3 regions of the Arthrobacter sp. SAFR-179 genome follow, and region 2 is predicted to be linked to each of the others. Evidence: riboswitches for the same ligand, from Rfam matches in the RefSeq annotation. Region 2 holds a riboswitch; each other region holds the start of a gene.
What was found. Region 2 has a riboswitch for cyclic di-AMP ahead of ACR65K_RS14035 (C40 family peptidase). Riboswitches for the same ligand answer to the same signal wherever they lie in the genome.

Region 1: linked by a shared signal. The riboswitch ahead of ACR65K_RS19320 (aggregation-promoting factor C-terminal-like domain-containing protein) and the one ahead of ACR65K_RS14035 (C40 family peptidase) in region 2 are both predicted to bind cyclic di-AMP.
Region 3: linked by a shared signal. The riboswitch ahead of ACR65K_RS06035 (LysM peptidoglycan-binding domain-containing protein) and the one ahead of ACR65K_RS14035 (C40 family peptidase) in region 2 are both predicted to bind cyclic di-AMP.

Annotation. Positions count from the first base shown of each region.
Region 1 covers NZ_JBPFDM010000015.1:77,954-84,591, forward strand. Annotated here, with positions in the region: gene ACR65K_RS19305 (winged helix-turn-helix domain-containing protein) at 73-939, opposite strand; gene ACR65K_RS19310 (response regulator transcription factor) at 1,856-2,596, shown strand; gene ACR65K_RS19315 (sensor histidine kinase) at 2,610-4,085, shown strand; cyclic di-AMP (ydaO/yuaA leader) riboswitch at 4,275-4,435, shown strand; gene ACR65K_RS19320 (aggregation-promoting factor C-terminal-like domain-containing protein) at 4,441-5,166, shown strand; partial or broken gene ACR65K_RS19325 (VOC family protein) at 5,221-5,648, opposite strand; gene upp (uracil phosphoribosyltransferase) at 5,693-6,328, opposite strand; gene ACR65K_RS19335 (phosphatase PAP2 family protein) at 6,341-6,638, opposite strand, start outside.
Region 2 covers NZ_JBPFDM010000008.1:154,654-161,291, forward strand. Annotated here, with positions in the region: gene mobA (molybdenum cofactor guanylyltransferase) at 1-352, opposite strand, end outside; gene ACR65K_RS14025 (HNH endonuclease) at 475-975, opposite strand; gene ACR65K_RS14030 (NlpC/P60 family protein) at 1,243-2,016, opposite strand; gene ACR65K_RS14035 (C40 family peptidase) at 2,180-2,866, opposite strand; cyclic di-AMP (ydaO/yuaA leader) riboswitch at 2,937-3,117, opposite strand; gene ACR65K_RS14040 (M23 family metallopeptidase) at 3,246-4,067, opposite strand; cyclic di-AMP (ydaO/yuaA leader) riboswitch at 4,080-4,291, opposite strand; gene ACR65K_RS14045 (iron-dependent transcriptional repressor DtxR) at 4,438-5,133, opposite strand; gene serC (phosphoserine transaminase) at 5,427-6,557, shown strand; gene ACR65K_RS14055 (DUF3027 domain-containing protein) at 6,620-6,638, opposite strand, start outside.
Region 3 covers NZ_JBPFDM010000002.1:357,015-363,652, forward strand. Annotated here, with positions in the region: gene ACR65K_RS06005 (metallophosphoesterase family protein) at 1-225, shown strand, start outside; gene ACR65K_RS06010 (glucose 1-dehydrogenase) at 377-1,270, shown strand; gene ACR65K_RS06015 (DUF1810 domain-containing protein) at 1,326-1,772, opposite strand; gene ACR65K_RS06020 (DNA alkylation repair protein) at 1,808-2,383, opposite strand; gene ACR65K_RS06025 (TraR/DksA family transcriptional regulator) at 2,335-2,694, opposite strand; gene ACR65K_RS06030 (aggregation-promoting factor C-terminal-like domain-containing protein) at 2,716-4,053, opposite strand; cyclic di-AMP (ydaO/yuaA leader) riboswitch at 4,313-4,481, shown strand; gene ACR65K_RS06035 (LysM peptidoglycan-binding domain-containing protein) at 4,485-5,318, shown strand; gene ACR65K_RS06040 (protein adenylyltransferase SelO) at 5,423-6,638, opposite strand, start outside.

The sequences.
Region 1 (6,638 bases), on a different contig from region 2:
GGCGCCGAAGGATGCCTTGCTAAAGCGAAGGCGCCCACCAGAGAGGGGCCAGGCTTTCGAGCGAAGGTAAGACTAGATCGAGTACTCCGGAGCGGCCCAGACAACAACTTCCGGGTGCTCGTAGAACCGGTAGCCCTGGCCGCGGACAGTGCGGACGGTGTTGGCGAGGCGGCCCAGCTTGGAGCGGAGGCGGCGGATGTGGACGTCGATGGTGCGCTCGTTGGGCACTTCTTCGGCGTTGCGCCACAGTCCTTCGAGGAGCTCGTCGCGGCCCACGGTACGGGTGCCGTTTTCGACGAGGTAGTTGAGGAGCTCGAACTCCTTGAAGGTCAGGTTCAGGGATTCGCCGTCGAGGTGGACTTCGCGGCGGGCGAGGTCGATGAGCACACCGGAGGGGCGCGGTTCCTGGGGCTGGGCGGGGCGCGGGGTTTCGGTGCGCTGGCGGGAGTTGACGGTGGGGTCGCCAAAAGTGGAACGGACGACGTCGAGCGCGGAGCCGGGGGTGCCGGCGGGGGCTACTGCCACGGCGGCGTAGCTTTCGGCACCGGAGACCAGCGACTGGGCGTAGGCACGGATTTCCTGTGCGAGCTTGGCGATGGAGGTTCCCGCTGCTGCAGCGGTCTCCTCGTCGATGCCCATGTAGAGCACGAAGCCGCGGGCGACGTTCTCGTTGGCTACCGGGCGGACCGCGTTTGGACCTGCCACCACAGGGGTAGGGGCGGTAACGGGTGCGGACTCTGCGGGGTGCACGGCTCGGAGCTGGCCGTAGGAGTTGGGGTTGTATCCCTGCGGGGCGAAACCCTGGCCGGGGAAGCTGCTGCCGGACGTGGAGGGAGCGAGCGACGTGCGCGGACCGAAGCCGGGACGAAGACCGGAGGGCTGTCCTGCCTTGGCGGCGTTACGGACTGAGATGTGGACGTATCCGGATGCAACTGACATGTGTGGTTACCTCAATGTGAAATGGCCGTATTCGCGGCTCGAATGCTGGCTTCCCCGTCAGCGGACCGGGGAGGGGCGCCCGACGCTGGGCTTGGGGGCGAATGCCTAAGAACTTCGGTGGGTGGGAAGGTCAGGCGTGCATTCGACAACAGCGCATGTCGGCAGCAGCTGATGTGCTGGGCCAATATTCTGCGGCTGCAGGTGCTGTTGAGTTCTTGTTCACATTGGAAGTGTGCAGCGTAACAATGCCAACTTGCAAGTAACAATGGACCGGATCGTCCGCATCGTGAGACGAAACGCCGAATTGTGCTGCAGATCACTATTTCGGAAGAGCGAAATTTTTTTGCTGCTTATCCGGAGAATATGCCCGGGCCCTATCTATTCCAGAATTTTCTTCGCCGAAAGCGCATTTCATCGAATTCAGTCAAAATTCAACCGTTTGACATAGAATCGACCGGACAGGAACTTCTCCTGTCCAGCCGACGTTCCGTCTCCTGCTGATTTTTTGGGCCTCAGTGGCGTGCGATGCCCGTCGCAGGGGCAACCATTGTGCTGTGCGCTCTGTCCGAATCCTTTCAGGGCCGTCACGCGAACGCTGGCTCCCGTGGTCATGATGGACAAGCTGAGCGGACGGGGGTGGTCCCGCTCTGCCCCCTGACGCATTCCCTGCGCCTGGTCTCGCTGATCCATGGCGTTCTCCAAGAGGTTGAAACTGCTGGCGGTGATGCTCTTGTCCCACAAGGGTCCGCCGCGATGCTGCGCAGGGGCTGTACGGCAGTCCGAGCCAACCTGTGACCCGCGGCGCCGCTTGGGCAAGGCAACCGTTGCCCCTGGTTCAGGTGGCTAGGCTGGAGCTCACAGCTGGAACACAGCATTGGCAAAGCCTTGGCAAACCGACAGATCGGAGAGTTGTCCCATGGCATCCCCGCACTCCATGACCAACAACCTTCCCCAGCTCACCCACCCGGACGGCTCCCCCATCCGTGCCCTGGTGGTGGATGACGAACCGAGCCTGTCCGAACTCATGAGCATGGGCCTGCGCATGGCGGGCTGGTCTGTGGCCGTGGCAGCGGACGGACCCGCTGCGGTGAAGCTCGCCAAGGACTTCCATCCGGATGTCCTGGTGCTGGACGTCATGCTGCCGGGGTTCGACGGCGTGGAGCTGCTGGGCAGGATTCGCGTCTTTGCGCCGGAGGTGCCTGCGCTCTTCCTGACAGCCAAAGACGACGTCCAGGACCGCATCGTGGGACTGGCCGCGGGCGGGGACGACTATGTCACCAAACCCTTCAGCATGGAGGAAGTCCTGCTGCGCCTGCATCGCCTGGTGCAGCGTTCCGGGGTGGCCGCCATGGATACCGCCGAGCTGGTGGTGGGCGACCTGGTGCTCAATGTGGACACCCGGGAAGTTACCCGTGCCGGAGAAGGGATCCAACTGACGGCAACCCAGTTCGAGCTGCTCCGTTACCTCATGGAAAACCCCAAGCGCGTGGTCAGCAAGGCCCAGATCCTGGACCACGTGTGGGATTACGACTTCGGCGGCCAGGCGAACATCGTGGAACTGTACATTTCCTACCTGCGCAAGAAGATCGAAGCCAGCCATCCGCCGATGATCCACACCGTGCGCGGGGCGGGCTACGTCATTAAGCCTGCAGACTAGCCAAAGGAAACGCGTGTCTCTTCCCGGAGTTCCCCGGCCCACCGGCCGGTCCTGGTTCAATCCCTCCACCTGGCACCTCCGCACACGCCTGATCCTGCTGTCCATGGCCCTGCTGGTGGCCATCTCGGGCGCCATCGGGGTGGTCAGCTATGCCTCGATGGACGTGGTCCTCACCAGTCAATTGGATGCGCAGCTGAAGCTGGCGTCCCGCGGCCGGCCGCCCGAAGGCAACCCCTCAGGCCGCCCAGATCCCCTTGACGCACGCGGGCAAAGTGTGGGAACGCTCAATGCCCGGGTAGTGAACGGGCAGGTCAGCAGGGAGGCAGGGTTCCTGTCATCCGACGCCACCCGCATCTCCCTGACCTCCCGCGACGTTGCCATCCTGCAGGCACTCCCCCATGATGGCGTGCCGGTGGACCGCGAACTGTCCAACGGCGATTACCGGCTGATGGCTACCGGGACGCCCTATGGCGACGTGGTGATTACCGGCCTTCCGCTTGCTACGAAGAAAGCCACCGAAGGCTCCCTTGTGCTCACCATGGTGCTGGTCTCGCTGGGCGGGCTGGTCCTGATTGGGCTGGTTGGCACCGCCTTGATCCGCCGGACCATGCGCCCCTTGGAACAGCTGTCGGACGTCGCCACCAAGGTTTCCAAGCTGCCCCTTGACGCCGGCGAGGTGGCACTCGCCGTGCGCGTGCCGCCCTCCGCAGCGCACCCCACCACTGAGGTGGGCAGTGTGGGCCACGCCCTGAACCTGATGCTGGACAACGTGTCCAGCGCGCTGGAGGCCCGGCAGCGCAGCGAGATGAAGGTGCGCCAGTTTGTTGCCGACGCCTCCCACGAGCTTCGAACGCCGCTGACCGCCATCCGCGGGTACACCGAGCTGATGCGCATGACCGAACACCTCACCGAGGACGGGCAAAAGTCGCTGGGGCGGGTGCAGAGCCAGTCGGAGCGCATGACCGCGCTGGTGGAGGACCTGCTGCTGCTGGCCAGGCTCGATGAGGGCAAGGCAACCGAGACCACCGAAGTGGACCTTACCCAGCTGGTCATAGAAACGGTCAGCGACGAAAAGGTCATGGCCCCTGAACACATCTGGCAGCTGCAGCTGCCCCATCAACCCGTGACGGTCCGCGGTGACACCACCCAGCTGCACCAGGTGCTGGCTAACCTGCTCTCCAACGCCCGGAAGCACACACCGGCCGGCACCACCGTGACCACAGGGTTGATGCGCTCTGCCGACGGGAGCGTGGTGGTTACGGTCACCGATGACGGGCCCGGCATCCCCGCGGAATTCCAGGGCAGGATCTTTTCGCGCTTCACCCGGGCTGACGCGGCCCGCTCCGGCTCCGAGGGCTCGTCCGGCCTGGGCCTGTCCATCGTCGAGTCCATCGTCATGGCCCACGGCGGCACCGTGGAACTGGTGTCCCGGCCGGGCAGGACCGAGTTTGCTGTCCGTCTTCCCGCGGCCGGCCCCGCCGTGCCCTGAGTTCGTCACACACTGCGTTCAAGGCCATCCGCCTCGTCGAATTGAGATCTTCGACAGGTTCTGTCCCGCAATTCGACGCGCGGGTCATCGTGACTTCCGTTACCTAAATGTGACTTTGTCGTGTTCTTCCTGTACCGTCGATTGGGTGCGGTCCCCGTTCGGGCCGCATATCCCGGGTTGACGCCAAGCTCTGCCGCTTCCCCGGATTCCGATTGAGCTACGGCAGAGGCGGGGGACCCACCGTCCCGGGCACTGAATGCCCTTGGGGTTAAGCCAGTACGTGATCTTTCCGTACAGCCGGATGCCCTCATCCGAACCCGACAGCTAACTCCGCAGGTGTGAGAGGCGATCAATCATGTCCAAAAACACGGCAGAAGCACGTCAGCTGCAGGCCAAGGCTAAACACAAGGCCAAGCAGCAGGCAAAGAAGACCACCCTGGGCCAGCGCGCGGCCGTCCTTGCAGCATCCTGTGCGGTGCTGGTGGGGGTCGGCGCGGCAGGACAGGCCACCAGCAGCATGACTCCGGCGTCATCCACCGGGTCCAACTCTTCCACTGCAGCGTCCGACGCTCAAATGAGCATCGAGAAGAGCGAAATCCGTTCCAACCCGGCAGCCAGCCCGGCTCCCGCCGCCATCAGCGTGGCACCGCAGGCAGCGGAACCGGCCCCCGCTGCAGCACCGGCCGCGCCTGAAGCGCCTGCCCCAGCCCCCGCCCCGGCGCCGGCTCCCGAGCCTGCCCCCGCACCTGAGCCGGCTGCCGCCGTCGCGGTTAACGATCCCGCCGGCGCCCAGGCATACGCCGCCAGCCAGCTGGGGACCTTTGGCTGGGCTCCGGACCAGATGCAGTGCCTGCAGACGCTGTGGACCAAGGAATCGGATTGGACCACCACGGCCACCAATGCCAGCAGCGGGGCATACGGCATTGTCCAGTCCCTGCCGGCCGAGAAGATGGCCAGCGCCGGTGCGGACTACCTCACCAACTACCGCACGCAGATCAACTGGGGCCTGGACTACATCAAGGAGCGCTACCAGTCGCCCTGCGGCGCCCTGAACTTCCACCTGGCCCACAACTGGTACTAGGCAAGCCACCTTCAACCGCGGGCCGCATCATCATGATGCGGCCCGCGGTTTGGGTTAACCAGCGTTTTGCCCGGCGTCCTGAACAGTGCCCTGGCCAGCTTCCTGGCCGGTGTTTCGCCGCGGGATGTACTGGACAGCCCACTTGTTTCCGTCGGGATCGGCGAAGTAGACGAAGTGGCCCCAGTCCTGCACGTCCACATCGCTGACATCCACACCGTTGTTCTTCAGGTGGTCTCATGCGCAGCTTTAATGTCGTTGACCACCAACTGCAGGTTGGAACCCGTGCCGGGAGGGGCGTCGATGAGTCCCTCGCCAATGCAGATGGAGCAGGCCGAACCCGGCGGCGTCAGCTGCACGAAGCGGATGGAGTCCGACGGCCGTTCGTCGAAATCCGCATTAAAGCCCACTTTGTTGACGTAGAAGTCCTTGGCGCGGTCAACGTCGGACACGGGGAGAAAGACAAGCTCAAGTTTCCAGTCCATCCGCAAAGGCTAGCGGCGGGAACTGTATTGAAAAAGGGTGAAATCTACCCGGCGATGCCGTAGAGGCGGTCGCCGGCGTCGCCCAGGCCCGGGACGATGTAGGACTTCTCGTTGAGCTTCTCGTCGATGGAGGCCAGGACGATGTGCACGTTGGCTCCAGACAGTTCCTCTTCCAGCCGGGCCAGGCCCTCGGGGGCAGCCAGCAGGCAGATGCAGGTGACGTCGGAGGCGCCGCGCTTAAAGAGGAACTTGATGGCTTCGCGCAAGGTTCCGCCGGTGGCCAGCATGGGGTCCAGGACGAAGACCTGGCGGCCGGTGAGGTCCTCCGGCAGGCGCTCTGCGTAGGTGATGATGTCCAGCGTTTCCTCGTCCCGGGCCATGCCCAGGAAGCCCACTTCAGCGGTGGGAACGAGCTTGGTCATGCCCTCCAGCATGCCCAAACCCGCGCGGAGGATGGGAACCACCAGCGGGGTGGGCTTGGTGAAGGCGGTGCCGACGGTTGTGCTGACCGGCGTCTGGATGGTGACCGGCTCGGTACGGACCTCCCGCGTCGCTTCGTACGCCAGCAGGGTCACCAGCTCTTCCGTCAGCTGGCGGAAGACCGGCGACGGCGTGTTCTTGTCCCGCAGGACGGTGAGCTTGTGGGCGACCAGGGGGTGGTCAACAACGAGAGTGCGCATCCCCCAAAACTATCACCCGGCGCTGCCCTTCCCACGTCCGGAAGATCCGCCGTCGTGCAGTTCCTCGGCCACCACGTCACGGACGATAGGACGGTCGAACGACGGCGCTGCGCCGATGTGTTCGCGCCTGCGGACCAGGTGGAACAGCCGGTGGGCCAGGATGACGATGGCCACCCAGGCCAGCCCCAGGATCCACCCGGCCATGACGTCCGTCAGCCAGTGGTGGCCCAGGAAAACCCGGCTCAGACCCATGGCGATGATGAAGATGGAACCAGCGGTGATAGCAGTGACGCGCACCCGCATCGTGTGG
Region 2 (6,638 bases):
AGGCCAGCACCAGGGTATAGGGCGCCCCGCCACCGTTGCCCGTCCGTGCATGGTGTGCCGCCAGCGCCTCCAGTCCGGCTGCGATCGCGGCCGCGGGGCCGGCGAAGCGCGGTTCCTCCCGGCAGGTCAAAAGGGTGGCAGGCCAGGCCGGCAGGGGCTGCGCGACGGGTGGCCGGTTTGGCAGGAAATCCGTGTCACCAACAACGACAGTAAGCCCGGCCCCCGCGGCAGCAGCCACAGCGCGCTCCAGGAGGGTTTGGCCCTGGAAGACCAGCGACTGCTTGGGCGTGCCGCCCAGCCGCGATGACTTCCCGCCGGCCAGGACCACGGCGTCAAAGGCAAGGCTGCTCACTTCCACTCCCCCAGCCTAGTCACCGGCTCACTGGACGGCAGCACGGAGGTTAAGGGCGGCCTGAGAGGTCAGGGCGAAACGACAGGTCACGCCACAGACAGGTCGATGCCGGGGGCAGGCGGTCAGGCAGCCCGTTCCGGAAGCAGGAACGGATCCCAGGCCGGGGTGGGCTTCTCCAGCTCCTTGATCTGCCAGATGGTCCCGTGCGGAGGTTCCGGGACGAAGCGCAGGGTCCATCCCATCTCGACGGGAGTGTGATCGCCCTTGACGTTGTTGCACCGCAGGCAGGCGGCCACCAGGTTCTCCCACGAATCAGCCCCGCCCCTGGATTTCGGGTGCACATGGTCAATGGTGTGCGCCGCTTTCCCGCAGTAGGCACATTTATGCCCGTCGCGTCGGAGCACTCCCCTGCGGCTGACGGCCGTGGAGTGGTTGTACCGGGGGCGGATGTAGCGGTTGAGGAGGATCACGGACGGGCGCCCCAGGACGTCGGTGGGGCCCACCACGGGGTCGTCCCCTTCGGCCACCACACTGGCCTTGCCTGTAAGCACAAGCACCAGCGCCCGGCGGAAAGTAATAACCGCCAGCGGTTCATATCCAGCATTCAGAACGAGAGTGCGCATGCACTTACCTCTTCACGGCCGCACCCGTCAGGGGCACGAGGGCCGGCTGCCCTCGGCATGTCCGGGCTATGGATCGACATCACAAGAGTAAACAAAGAAGTGCAGAATCAGGTAATTTCCGCCCGGGAGTCCTTCCACCGCCGATACGCCAAAAAAGGGTGCCGCCCCCGTCGCGGCACCCCTTAAACGCCGAGGACCCCTGCCTCGATGGCGGGGGTCCTCGGGACATTTTGAGGCTGGCGGCCGTTCACGCCAGCACCGGAATGCCTAGTTGACGCGGATGAAGACGGGGCCGGATCCAACGTTCGCGCTGAAGACCACGGTCTGGTTTCCGTTGTAGCCGCCGTGGACAGCCATGCCGTTTCCTGCGTAGACAGCGATGTGGGCCATGCCCGCGCCACCGTCAGCGTAGTAGATCAGGTCGCCCGGCTGTGCTTCGGCTGCACTCACGGTGCGGCCCAGGGACAGGTAGCCGGCGGGCCAGTCGTGGAAGTGGATTCCGACAGCGGCCAGCGAGTTGGTGACCAGCATGGTGCAGTCCTGCATCACGCCGAGCTGGGCGTACGCGGCAGAGAGGATGGCCGCACCCTTGCCGCTGGCGGATGCCTGGGCTGCGGGAGCGGCAGGAGCAGCGGCGGTGGCAACCTTGGCCGTGACCTTGGGAGCAGCAGCGGGCTGGGCCGCAGGAGCGGGAGCGGCTTCCCGCACCTCAACCTCGGGCTCAGGCTCGACGACGGGAGCCGGCGTGGTGGTCACGGCAGGCTTCTCGTAGCTGATGGAGATGGTGGAAGCCGCCGAGATCGGGGCGTCCACGGCGGATTCAACTTCCAGCGCGGAAGCAGGAGCGGAATCGCGCTTGACGTTGGCGTCGGCAGCGTTGGCAGCGATGCCGCTGGTCAGGACCAGGCCGGACGCTGCGGCAATAACCGCAGCCTGGCGGCCCATGCCGCCTGCGTTGTCGCTGACAGCCTTGGCAATGACAGCGATCGAGTTGGTTTTGGTGACCTCGGCGCGATGCCGTGCGGTGGCACGAGTCGTCATCAGTTCTCTCTTTCGTTTTTCCCTCGAGCCGCAGGTAGGCAGGCGAAGGGTGATGGACGCGCCGGCATCTTGGGGGTACGCCGGCGCATCCCGAACGGGGATGTGGTTTTTAGCGAAGAAGCTTTGGGCAAAGAAAAAGCCCTTGGAACGCGTTGCCCAAGAACTATTTGCTGTAGTGGTAGTACGTGGAGGAACCGGTGGCTGCCGGCGAGTGGAGCAGCGTGCCCTGCGAGGGGTTGAGTGCGCTGATCATCATGCCGTTGCCGACGTAGATGCCGACGTGCGCGCCACCGTTCTGGACAACCAGGTCACCCGGCTGCGGTGCCGAGGTGGGGGTCATGATGTTCCACGCGTTGGTGCGGGGGATGCTGATTCCGGCCTGGGCGTAAACCCACTGCACGAAACCGGAGCAGTCCCAGCCTGTGACGGGGCTGGTGCCGCCCCATACGTAGGAGTGGCCGATGCCGGTGTAGGCGATGGCGGCAATGCCCGAGGTTGCCGCAGTGGATACAGACTCTTCCGCTTTGGCGGCCGGGGAAGCCTCCTGGCCCGCAGTGGCGGTGTTGGCGGCGCGGTTCGCTGCTGCCGTGGACTGGGTACGTACCGCTTCAACCTTGGGAGCGGCGGTGGTCTTGACGACCGGACGCTCGAAGGACACCGTGGCCGTGGGGGCAGCGGTGACGGCGAGTGCCGTCTGGGCCGAACCGGACTCGGTGGAGGCAGAGACACCGGCAGTGGTGTCAGCTGCCGTGGCGGGCAGGCCCATGCTCAGGATGAGGCCCGAAGCGGCTGCCACAACGGCAGCCTGGCGGCCTACGGTCCCGGCATTTGCACTGACAGCCTTGGACACGGCGTCCAGGGGGTTGGTGCGAACCGTTTGCGCACGGTGGCGCGCAGAATGATGGCGTGAAGACACGAAGGTAGCCTCTCCCAATGCCTGCGAGGTGAGCTGTCGGATTCGGATGGGAGTCACCCGGCCACGCTGCTTCCTGGGAAGCTTTGTGACTTAACCCCAAGGCCTTCCGGAAATGAAGGCCAAAATTGGTTCCCCCGCCCCTGCCAGACGATGAAATGCGAACGGACCTTGAGCGGTGGCAGAGTTAGGCAATCCACTCAAGAGCGTCAACTTCGGAAAAGTTGACGCGAGTTAGACGGTACAGCAGTTTTGCTTCAATGTCACATTCAGGTCACGGCGGGTCACGGCGATCTGAGAGTGAGCAATCATTCGGTTACAGCCAGCCCATCGGATCGACCACTTCGCCATTGACCTGGACCTCGAAGTGCAGGTGGCATCCGGTGGACGCGCCGGTGGTGCCGCTCAGTGCCACGACCTCACCGCGGGAGACGGTCTGGCCCACCTTGACGTTGAAGGACGAGAGGTGGTTGTAGGTGGTTTCCAGCCCGTTGCCGTGGTCGATGACCACCCGGTTTCCGCCACCGAACTGGTGCCAGCCCGCGAAGGTGACGGTTCCTGTTGCGGCCGCCAGGACCGAGGTGCCGCACTGCGCCACGAAGTCCTGGCCCCTGTGGAAGTCTCCGGAGCCTCCGGTGATGGGGCTGACCCGGTAACCGAAAGGGGAAGCGGTGGCGAGGGACGACAGGGGTGCGGCCAGGGTGCCGGCCGAAGCGGCACGGGTGACGGAGCCGGCGGACTGTGCGCTCAGGAGCTGCTTCAGCTTTCCGTCCGGGTCCGCCTGCGTGACCACGGCGGAGCGGCTGAAGTCAACCTGGGCTCCAACATCAGCGGAAATCTGCGGCTGCGGGCTGACAGCCGAGGCAGCCAGGGGGGCATTGCCGGCGGAGTCGGTTGCCATGACGGGACTTGTGGCGGGCACCGTGACCGTCAGCACCAGGCCTGTGGCGGCAAGGGCCATGCCGGCTTTTTGGCCGATGCCGCTGGCGGCGGCAAACTCCGTCATCTGCCGGAAGGGACCCCGGCGGCGGCGCGCGTCGCGATGCAGGTCGCGGGGGCGCTCCGCTGCGACGACTTCGGCAACCCGGGGTGCCGAAGGGGGGCCGGCCGCGCGTCGGCGGCCCCGTGGGGTCTGCATGGTCAAGAAGGGTTCCTCTCTGGAAGAAGCCTGCGGAGTTAGCTGTCGGATTCGGGTCAGAGAGTTCAAAGACCCGGTCCGCCGTAGGCAAGCTTCTGCACAGGGGTATTCCCGGAAGAATCCTTCACTGGAGAGGCTTGCTGCTGACGGACTTCACCCCAAGGCAGTCCCCCGCTGCCGCTTGTGGTTCCCCCGCCTCTGCCAGTAACGAACTCGTTCACCTGGCCCGCTGGCAGAGCTCGGCTCCGGGTCAGGTAACGCTTATGTATCAACGCTTGGTTCCACTATAGGGGCTTAAGTCCCTAGGTAACAATTCCGTTACCTTTGCGTGGAAACCCCTGCCTGGGGTATGGAAGGTGCCGGATCAGCCCTAGTCGAGGGCAACGAAGACGTGCGCAGCAACCTCGGGCGGCAGCTCCAGCGCCCCTTCGATCCCCGCGACCCGAACGGAAATGTACTCGCCCACGCGTTCCAGCGTCACGGCAGCACCAGGCCGGATCCCGCCCTCGTCCAGCTGGGCCAGCAGTTCCGGTTCCACCTGGATTGGCTCCGCCAAACGGCTGATGGTCACGCCCGAGGCGGGCGCGTAGTTCTTCATTGCTTCCACCAGGCTGATGGCTCCATCGGCAAAGCCGCGGCCCGCCTGGCCTCCCAGCGCAGCGAGGCCGGGAATGGGGTTGCCGTAGGGCGATTCGGTGGGGTGGCCCAGCATCTCGTAGATGCGCCGCTCCACCCGCTCGCTCATGACGTGTTCCCAGCGGCAGGCTTCGTCATGGACGTAGGCCCAGTCCAGGCCGATGACATCTGCCAGAAGGCGTTCGGCCAGCCGGTGCTTGCGCATGACCTCTGTGGCGCGCTTGCGGCCCGTATCCGTGAGTTCCAGATGGCGGTCACCGGAGACGACGACAAGTCCGTCCCGCTCCATGCGGCCGATGGTCTGGGAGACGGTGGGCCCCGAGTGGCGCAGACGTTCGGCGATACGGGCCCTGAGGGCAACGATGTTTTCTTCCTCAAGCTCCAGAATGGTCCTGAGGTACATCTCCGTAGTGTCGATCAGATCCGTCATCCAGCTCAGCTCCTCGAGCGCAGTACCTTGCGTTGTCCCACCGTATCGCCTCTTCCCGCGAAGTAGTCCGGGGGAAAGCTTAGCCTATTTTGACTTTGTCCGAATAGCTGCGGCCAAAGGGCTGGGCCGTACGGGCACGTCTCACTGTCCGGACTATGACGTGCCCGGCTCCCGCCCCCGGCGGCGGTTCAGGCAGAATGGGAGTGGCCTGCAGCCCAGCCACCGCGCCCTGCCGGCCACCACTGCCCGCCCTTCCGGACCATAGCTTTCGTCCCCGCCGAATTGGAGCACCTGTGAGCGACACCAGCATCACGATCCCCGCCGACCTCCTGCCCCAGGACGGGCGGTTCGGGGCCGGCCCGTCAAAGGTCCGGCAGGAACAGATCGACGCGCTGGCAGCGGCTTCAAGAACGATCCTTGGCACCTCGCACCGGCAGGCCCCCGTCAAGAACCTGGTCGGGTCGGTCCGGGAAGGGCTGAGCCAGTTCTTCCGCGCCCCGGACGGCTATGAGGTGGTCCTCGGCGTCGGCGGCTCCACCGCTTTCTGGGACGTTGCCAGCTTCGGTCTCGTAGAGAAGAAAGCCCAGCACCTGTCCTTCGGTGAGTTCGGGTCCAAGTTCGCCGCCGCCACCAATAAGGCGCCCTTCCTCGAAGCCTCCTCGATCATCAAGTCCGAGCCCGGCACCCGGCCCGCAGCCCAGGCCGAGGCCGGCGTGGACGTCTATGCCTGGCCGCAGAACGAAACCTCCACAGGCGTCGCAGCCCCTGTCCAGCGGGTATCCGGGGCCGACGAGGGATCACTGGTCCTGGTGGACGCCACATCCGCGGCCGGCGGCCTGGACGTGGACGTTGCACAAAGCGATGTCTACTACTTTGCCCCCCAGAAGAACTTTGCCTCCGACGGCGGCCTCTGGCTGGGCCTGTTCTCCCCCGCAGCGCTGGAACGTGCTGCCGCCATCAAGGCCGGCGGCCGCTGGATCCCGGACTTCCTGGACCTCCAGACCGCCATCGAGAACTCCCGCCTGAACCAGACATACAACACGCCGTCGCTGTCCACGCTGGTAACCCTGGATTCGCAGGTCCAGTGGCTGAACTCCAACGGCGGCCTGGACTTCGCCTCCAAGCGGACCGCCGATTCCGCCGGCCGCATCTACAGCTGGGCCGAGGCCTCGGAGTTCGCCACCCCGTTCGTCACCAACCCGGAGGAACGCTCCAACGTCATTGCCACCATCGACTTCGACGAGTCGGTTGACGCGGCCGCCGTGGCCAAGGTCCTGCGCGCCAACGGCATTGTGGACACCGAGCCGTACCGGAAGCTGGGCCGCAACCAGCTGCGCATCGCCACCTTCGTGGCCATCGAGCCCAGCGACGTCTCGGCGCTGCTGGCCAGCATCGACTTCGTGGTGGGCGAGCTGCGCAAGTAACCAAGGTTAATGCACGACGGCGCCGCCCCGGGTTTTCCCGGGCGGCGCCGTTTGCTTGTGGTTTAGGAAGTCTTTGCCTCG
Region 3 (6,638 bases), on a different contig from region 2:
AAGGGCCGCGAACTGCGGTGCGAGGCGCTCTACCCGGATGCCGACGTCCTGGTGTTCGGCCACAGCCATATTCCCTGGGACACGTTGGCGCCGAATGGGCTGCGTCTGCTGAACCCGGGTTCGCCGACGGACCGCAGGCGCCAGCCCGCGTGCACCTACATGGAGGCCACGGTTGACGCGGGGCAGTTGGTGGAGGTCCGGCTTGTGGAGGTCCAGCGCGGCTGACCCGCCCGCCGCTTGGCAGGAAACGGAGTCTTGCCTAGGCTAGGAACCGTAAGCATGCTTAGCTTTTTGTTCCCATAAAGGCGAAACCGCAGCCTGCTTCAGCATCAGGGGCGACAAACCAGCCCGCGTCCGCACGAACTGGAGGACCACCATGACTGACCAGTACACCTTCCGCAATCCCGTGACTGCCTACGAAAAAATCTCCCCTCCCAAGCAGCACCAGCCCGAGCCGGGCCTTGATGCCGAGCTGGAGCCCAAGGCTGATCTCGGCGAGGAAACGTACCGCGGCACCGGCCGGTTGGAAGGCCGCCGCGCCATCGTGACCGGCGCGGACTCCGGCATCGGGGCTGCGACGGCGATCGCCTTTGCGCGGGAAGGCGCCGACGTCGTCCTTTCCTACCTGCCGCAGGAAGAGGAGGATGCCTCGCGCATCGCCGGAATCATCGAAGCCGCCGGCCGCAAGGCCGTCAAGGTGCCGGGCGACCTCAAGGACTCCGCTGCGTGCCGTGATTTGGTGGACACGGCGCTGGCCGTCCTGGGCGGAGTGGACATCCTGGTCAACAACGCCGGGAAGCAGGTGGCCCAGGAGGACCTGGAGGACATTAGCGACGAGCAGTTCGACCACACCCTGAAGACCAATGTCTATGCCATGTTCTGGGTGACCAAGGCCGCCGTGCCGCATATGCCCGCAGGCTCGACGATCATCAACACCACGTCCATCCAGGCCTACAACCCGTCCCCCACCCTGGTGGACTATGCCACCACCAAGGCGAGCATCAACAACTTCACCAAGGGACTGGCCCAGCAGCTGGCCCCCAAGGGAATCAGGGTGAACGCCGTGGCTCCCGGTCCTATCTGGACGCCCCTGCAGGTCAGCAGCGGCCAACCGAAGGAGCAGCTGCCGGAGTTCGGCCAGTCCACGCCGCTGGGCCGTGCCGGCCAGCCTGCCGAACTGGCCCCCGCCTACGTCTTCCTGGCCTCGCCGGAGTCCAGCTACGTGGTGGGCGAAACCCTGAACGTCAACGGTGGCAGCCCCACACCGTAGCAGCCCACCCGGCATCCCCGGGCGCGGTCAGCCGGCCGCGGTCAGCCGGGCGCGGTCAGCCGGCCGCGTCCCGGTCCGCCAGGAGATCGTCCGTGGCGGGGTCGGGCTCGCCGTTGAAGAACTGGGCCAGGACCGTCTTGAACACTGTTTCTCCGGGTGCTGCCCGGAGAAACAGTGTCATCGAGGAGCGGAGTTTCTTCGCGTCGATGCCGCCAAAAATGTCCTCGGCCGACTGGTCGGCGTGGTTGGCCAGCACCACAGCGCACTCCAGCAGCCGCGGGCCCAGCACCTCGTGGTCCAGGTAGGCCCGGGCTTCAGCGAGTGACGAGATGGCGTATTTGCGCGACATGGCACTCTGCCCCAGCCCGGCAATCTGCGGGAAGATGAACCACATCCAGTGCCCGGACTTCCTGCCGACCTGCAACTCCCCCAACGCCTGCTCATAGGCTCCGCCCGCGTTTTGGGCGGCAACAAAGCGCTCAAGGTCAAACGGCTCATTCATGTGGATCTCCTTGTTTGGCCTGATAAGAGGCCACTTTACGGGGTCAATTCCTTCGAGAGTGCACCGGCCGCAGCCCGCAGTTCGGGGTCCGGGTCCTCCCGCCACCGTGCCAGCACAACGCCGGCCCGCTGCCGTTCACGCTCCCCCAGCCCTGACAGCAACGGCACCAGGACGTCGGAAAGCAGAGGCTCCGTGAGTTCCGCTGCCTGGGCTGAGCGAAGGAAGCCTTCCAGGCGCGTGAGATCCGAATGCCGGAGCAGGCGCACCTTTGTCTGCAGCAGCACCACGGCGGCAAGGCGGCGCTCGAAAACCGGGCGGGATCCTGGCTTGGGCTGCCCCCACAGGGCGGAGGCGAGCATCACGGTTCCGTCGTGGTCCAGGTCCCTGAACTTGCGCAGGGTGTCGCGCACCGTGCCGCGGACGGCCCCAATGGAGGAACCGTAGGAAGCCAGCACGCCGCCCAGCCGGTTTCCGACGTCGTCTGCCCGGTACCAGGCGCCCTCGTTCTGCAGGGTCCGGTCAACAAAGTCCGCCGCAGCGGACACAACGTCAGCGGCGCCCGTCACCGTCCGCGCCCCGAGGAGGCGTGCCGGATGCAGAACGGGGTCCATGGCCGCGCCTCCAGCCTTCCTTCGGTGATGGGTTCCCCGCAGACGGCGCAGGTTCCATAGGTTCCCCGGGCCAGCCTTGCCAGGGCCGCTTCAATCTGGACCAGGCCGGCCGAGCTTTGCTTCAGGAGCGCCGATGCCTGCGAAAGTTCGAAGGCGATCGTGGCGCCCTCCGGATCATGTTCGTCGTCGACGTTGGAATCCTGGCGGGCCGAATTTGCCGCGGCGATATCCGCCTGCAGGGCGGGCAGCAGCGCCACCCGCCGCGCCCGCTCCTCTTCGAGCAGCACACGAAACCGTTCGAAATCTGGCATGGGGAAAGCCTAGCGCGTCAGTCAGTACCAATTCAGGGACACGGAATGGTTCCAAGCCCCGCAGGGCGAACCACAGCGGTCACGGATATAGCCCAGGCCCCAATCGACCTGCGTCCGATAGCTGGTCAGCCAGTCGCTGCCGGCGCTGGCATACTTGCCCGGCGGCAGCGCCTGGGCAATCCCGTAGGCCCCGGACCAGGCGTTGGTGGCGGTGGTCAGCCAGTTTGATTCCTTGCTCCACAGCTGGGCCAGGCAAAGGAACTGGTCCTGGCCCCACCCAAAGGCAGCAAGGCGTCCGGACGCGTAGCTTTTCGCCGCGCCGGGATCGTTAACAGCTCCACCGGGAACGGAAGGAACGACGACGGCGGGCGGGCTTGGCAGGGCCGGCGCCGGTGGCGGTGGCGGCGCAACCGGAACGGCAGGAGCTGGATTGTTGGCAGGCGCGGCCGGGGCCGGATTGGCCCCGACCGGGGCTGGGGCGGGGGGCGGCGGCTGCTTGGGCTGCTGGGCGGCAGCCGCTGCGGCCTTGGCGGCAGCTTCGGCCTGGCGGCGGGCCTGCTCCTCCGCGGCGGCGCGCTTGGCCGCCTGGGCCGCCTCGTAGGCGGCCAGCGCCGCTTTGCCCTGGCGATACTCCCCCTCAACTGCCGCCGTCGTACCCTTCAGGGCGGCAAGCTGGGCAGTCAACTCGCCGCTGTGCTGCTGTTCCTCGGTGACCTGCCGTGCCAGTGCGTCCCGGGCGGAACGGGCGGCCTCGGATTTAACCTTCGCCTCCCCGGCCAGTCGTTCCCGCTCGCCCCTGGCAACCTGTTCCTGTTCCCTGAGCGCAGCGGCAACCTTTCCTGCCGCTGCAGCCTTATTCACCAAGGCAGCAGTCTTGTCCCCTACAAGCTTGACCAGGTTGAGCCCCTGGGCGCTGTTGGTCCCCAGCGCATCGAGCGCCACGAAGAATCCGGTATTGGTCCCGCCGGTCTTGTAGGACTGGACGGCCAGGGCGCCGATATCCTTCCGGTACCGGGCCAGTTGGTCGTCTGCACGGGCCGCCTGCGCAGACAGAGTCTGCACCCGGGCTGTTGCCGCCTGAAGCTCCGCATCGGCTGCGGCGTGATCGGCGGCAGAGCGGACCGCCGCATCCCCGGCCGCCTCCGACTGCGCTTGCAGTCCATCCAGGAGCCCGTTGATGCTGGTGATCTCTGCGGCCTTCGCCGCTTCAGAGGACTGCGCCTGCTGCACGTCGGCCCAGGAGGGATATCCGCCGGGCGGCTCCTCCGCCGCGGCCGGCAACGCGGTGGCGCCGGCCAGGGCGATCGCCATCAGGCCCGCGAATATCGGGAAGGACCGGTTGGTAACGAACAGGGGCATAGTCCCGAAGCTTACCGCCGGGTATCGCGGCAAAGCAGGGGTCCGAGGCCGTATTGTTACCGTTTCGGCGCCGTTTCCCGGTTCGAATCTCTCCCCAGGTCAGCCGCGAGATCCTATGTACATCAAGACGTTTGCTGAATTGAGAGGGAAACCTCGTATGTTATTCAAATGTGACAATGACAGTGAGCGCGGGTTATGGTCTTTGGGTGTCCCTCTCAGCCGGGACATTCCCATCAGCATGCCGAGCCCTGCCGCTGATCATGGGATTCAACCGTTTTCCGATGGCAGGGACGGGGGAACCAAGTTTCCACGGCCACTTGTGGCCTTGGGGTTAAGTCGATAGCGCTCCGCCCGCGGAGCCCGCTACCGGCCGGGCATCTCCAGCCCGAACCCGACAGCTCACCCCGCAGGCATGGGAGAGGCGATCAACCGTGTCAAAAAATTCCATTACTGCCCGTCACCGCGCGACTCCGGCCCGCTCCATTGTGCTCGAGGGCCTCGCCGTAACCGCCAAGACCCAGGCCCGTTCGCTGGGCCGCCCGGCGCTCGCAGTTGCTGCAGCGTCCGGCATTGCATTCGGCGTCGGAGCCCCGGCCCATGCAGGTGTGACCGGTCCGGACACCACTGAGAACACCAGCGTCCAGGCGTACTCGGCACCGGCAGCAGCACCCGTTGCGGCAGCCGGAAACGTCCACACCGTCGTCTCTGGCGACACCATCGGGGCCATCGCGGCTGCCTACGGCGTCAGCCTTAATGACGTCCTGTCCGCCAACGGACTGGGACTGTCCTCAATCATCTACCCCGGTGACCAGATCCAGATCCCCGGTGCAGGCTACACCGCAGCACCGGCTCCGGCTCCTGCCGCAGCTCCGGTCCAGGCTGCAGCCGCAACTGCACCGGCGAACACCGGCATGAACATGTCCTACGCCTCCGCCACCCCGCTGGCCTCCACCGGCACGGGAACCGGCGCTGCGATCCTGGCATCCGCTTACAGCCAGGTTGGCGTGGGCCAGGACTGCACCGCAATGGTTGAGAAGGCCCTGCGCTCCGTCGGCAAGTCCGTCGGCGACCTGGCCCCCACCCAGTTCTTCCAGTACGGCACTGTTGTCAGCGCCCCCGCCCCCGGTGACCTGATCATCACCTCCGGCCACGTGGGCGTTTACGCCGGCGACGGCCAGGTTGTCAGCGGCGGCGTCAACGGCTACAGCACCGAGGTTCACTCCATCAGCTGGCTCGGCGGCTACTCCGCAGTCCGCGTAGCCTAGTCTCCGCGGCGCTTCGCAACCAGCGGAGCCGACGCAAAACAGGAGGGCGGCAGCCGGGTATTCCCGGCCGCCGCCCTCCTGTCGTTTTCCCCTGGCGCGAGCCGTCAGGTCCCGCAGAAGGTCATGTAGTTGCCGAAGTCTTCAGGGGCACCCTCGGCGTAGCGTTCCAGTCCCGGACGTTCGGTAAAGGGTGCACCGATGGCCTCGAGCAGTTGCTGCAGGGGTGCGAGGTTTCCTTCGGTGGCAGCTGACAGAGCTTCCTCCACCAGGTGGTTCCGGGGAATGTACACAGGGTTCACGCTGTCCATCAGGTCCGCGTCCGGTTTCATGGCCTGCCACCGCTCCGCCCAGGCGTCGAACGCGGCCAGGTCAAGGACCATCCCGCGAACGGGACGGAGGTCGCCCCGGGCGGCCTTGCCCAGGTTGCGGAAGAAGAGGGTGTAGTCCACCGGGCCGTCCTTCAGGATGGCGATTGCATCGTCCACCAGGGCTGAGGCGTCATCAGCGCTCTCCCCGCCGCCTCCCAGGCCCAGCTTGCGTTTCATGCCGCCGGACCACGACTTGCTGTACTGTCCGCGGAACCCGCCAAGCACCTCCACGGCCGGGGCAACCGCCTTTTCCTGGTCCTGGTCGATGAGCGGCAGCATCGCCTCGGCAAGCCGGGCAAGGTTCCATTCGGCAAGCACCGGCTGGTTGGCATAGGCATAGCGTCCACTGACGTCGATGGAACTGTAGACGGCGGCGGGATTGAATGCATCCATGAACGCGCACGGGCCGTAGTCGATGGTTTCCCCTGAGATGGTCATGTTGTCCGTATTCATGACACCATGCACGAATCCCACCAGCATCCACCTGGCCACCAGCTCCGCCTGGGCGGAGACGACGGAACCGAACAATGCCAGGTAGGGGTTTTTGGCTTCAGCGGCGTGCGGATAGTGCCTGCTGATGGCATGGTCCGCCAGCCGCCTCAGGAGGTCCAGGTTTTCGGTGGCCCGCGCGTACTGGAAGCTGCCAACGCGCAGGTGGCTGCTTGCCACGCGTGCCAGGACGGCACCGGGCAGCATGCCGTCCCGGCGGACCTGCCGCCCGGTTGCCACGACGGCGAGCGAGCGGGTGGTGGGTATGTGCAGGGCGTGCATGGCCTCACTGACCACATACTCACGGAGCATGGGGCCGACGACGGCACGGCCGTCCCCGGCGCGGGCGAAAGGCGTGCGCCCCGAGCCTTTGAGATGGATGTCCAGGAGGCGGCCGCTTTGGTCCGTGACCTCCCCCAGCAGCAGCGCACGTCCGTCACCCAGCAAGGATGAGTAACCGCCG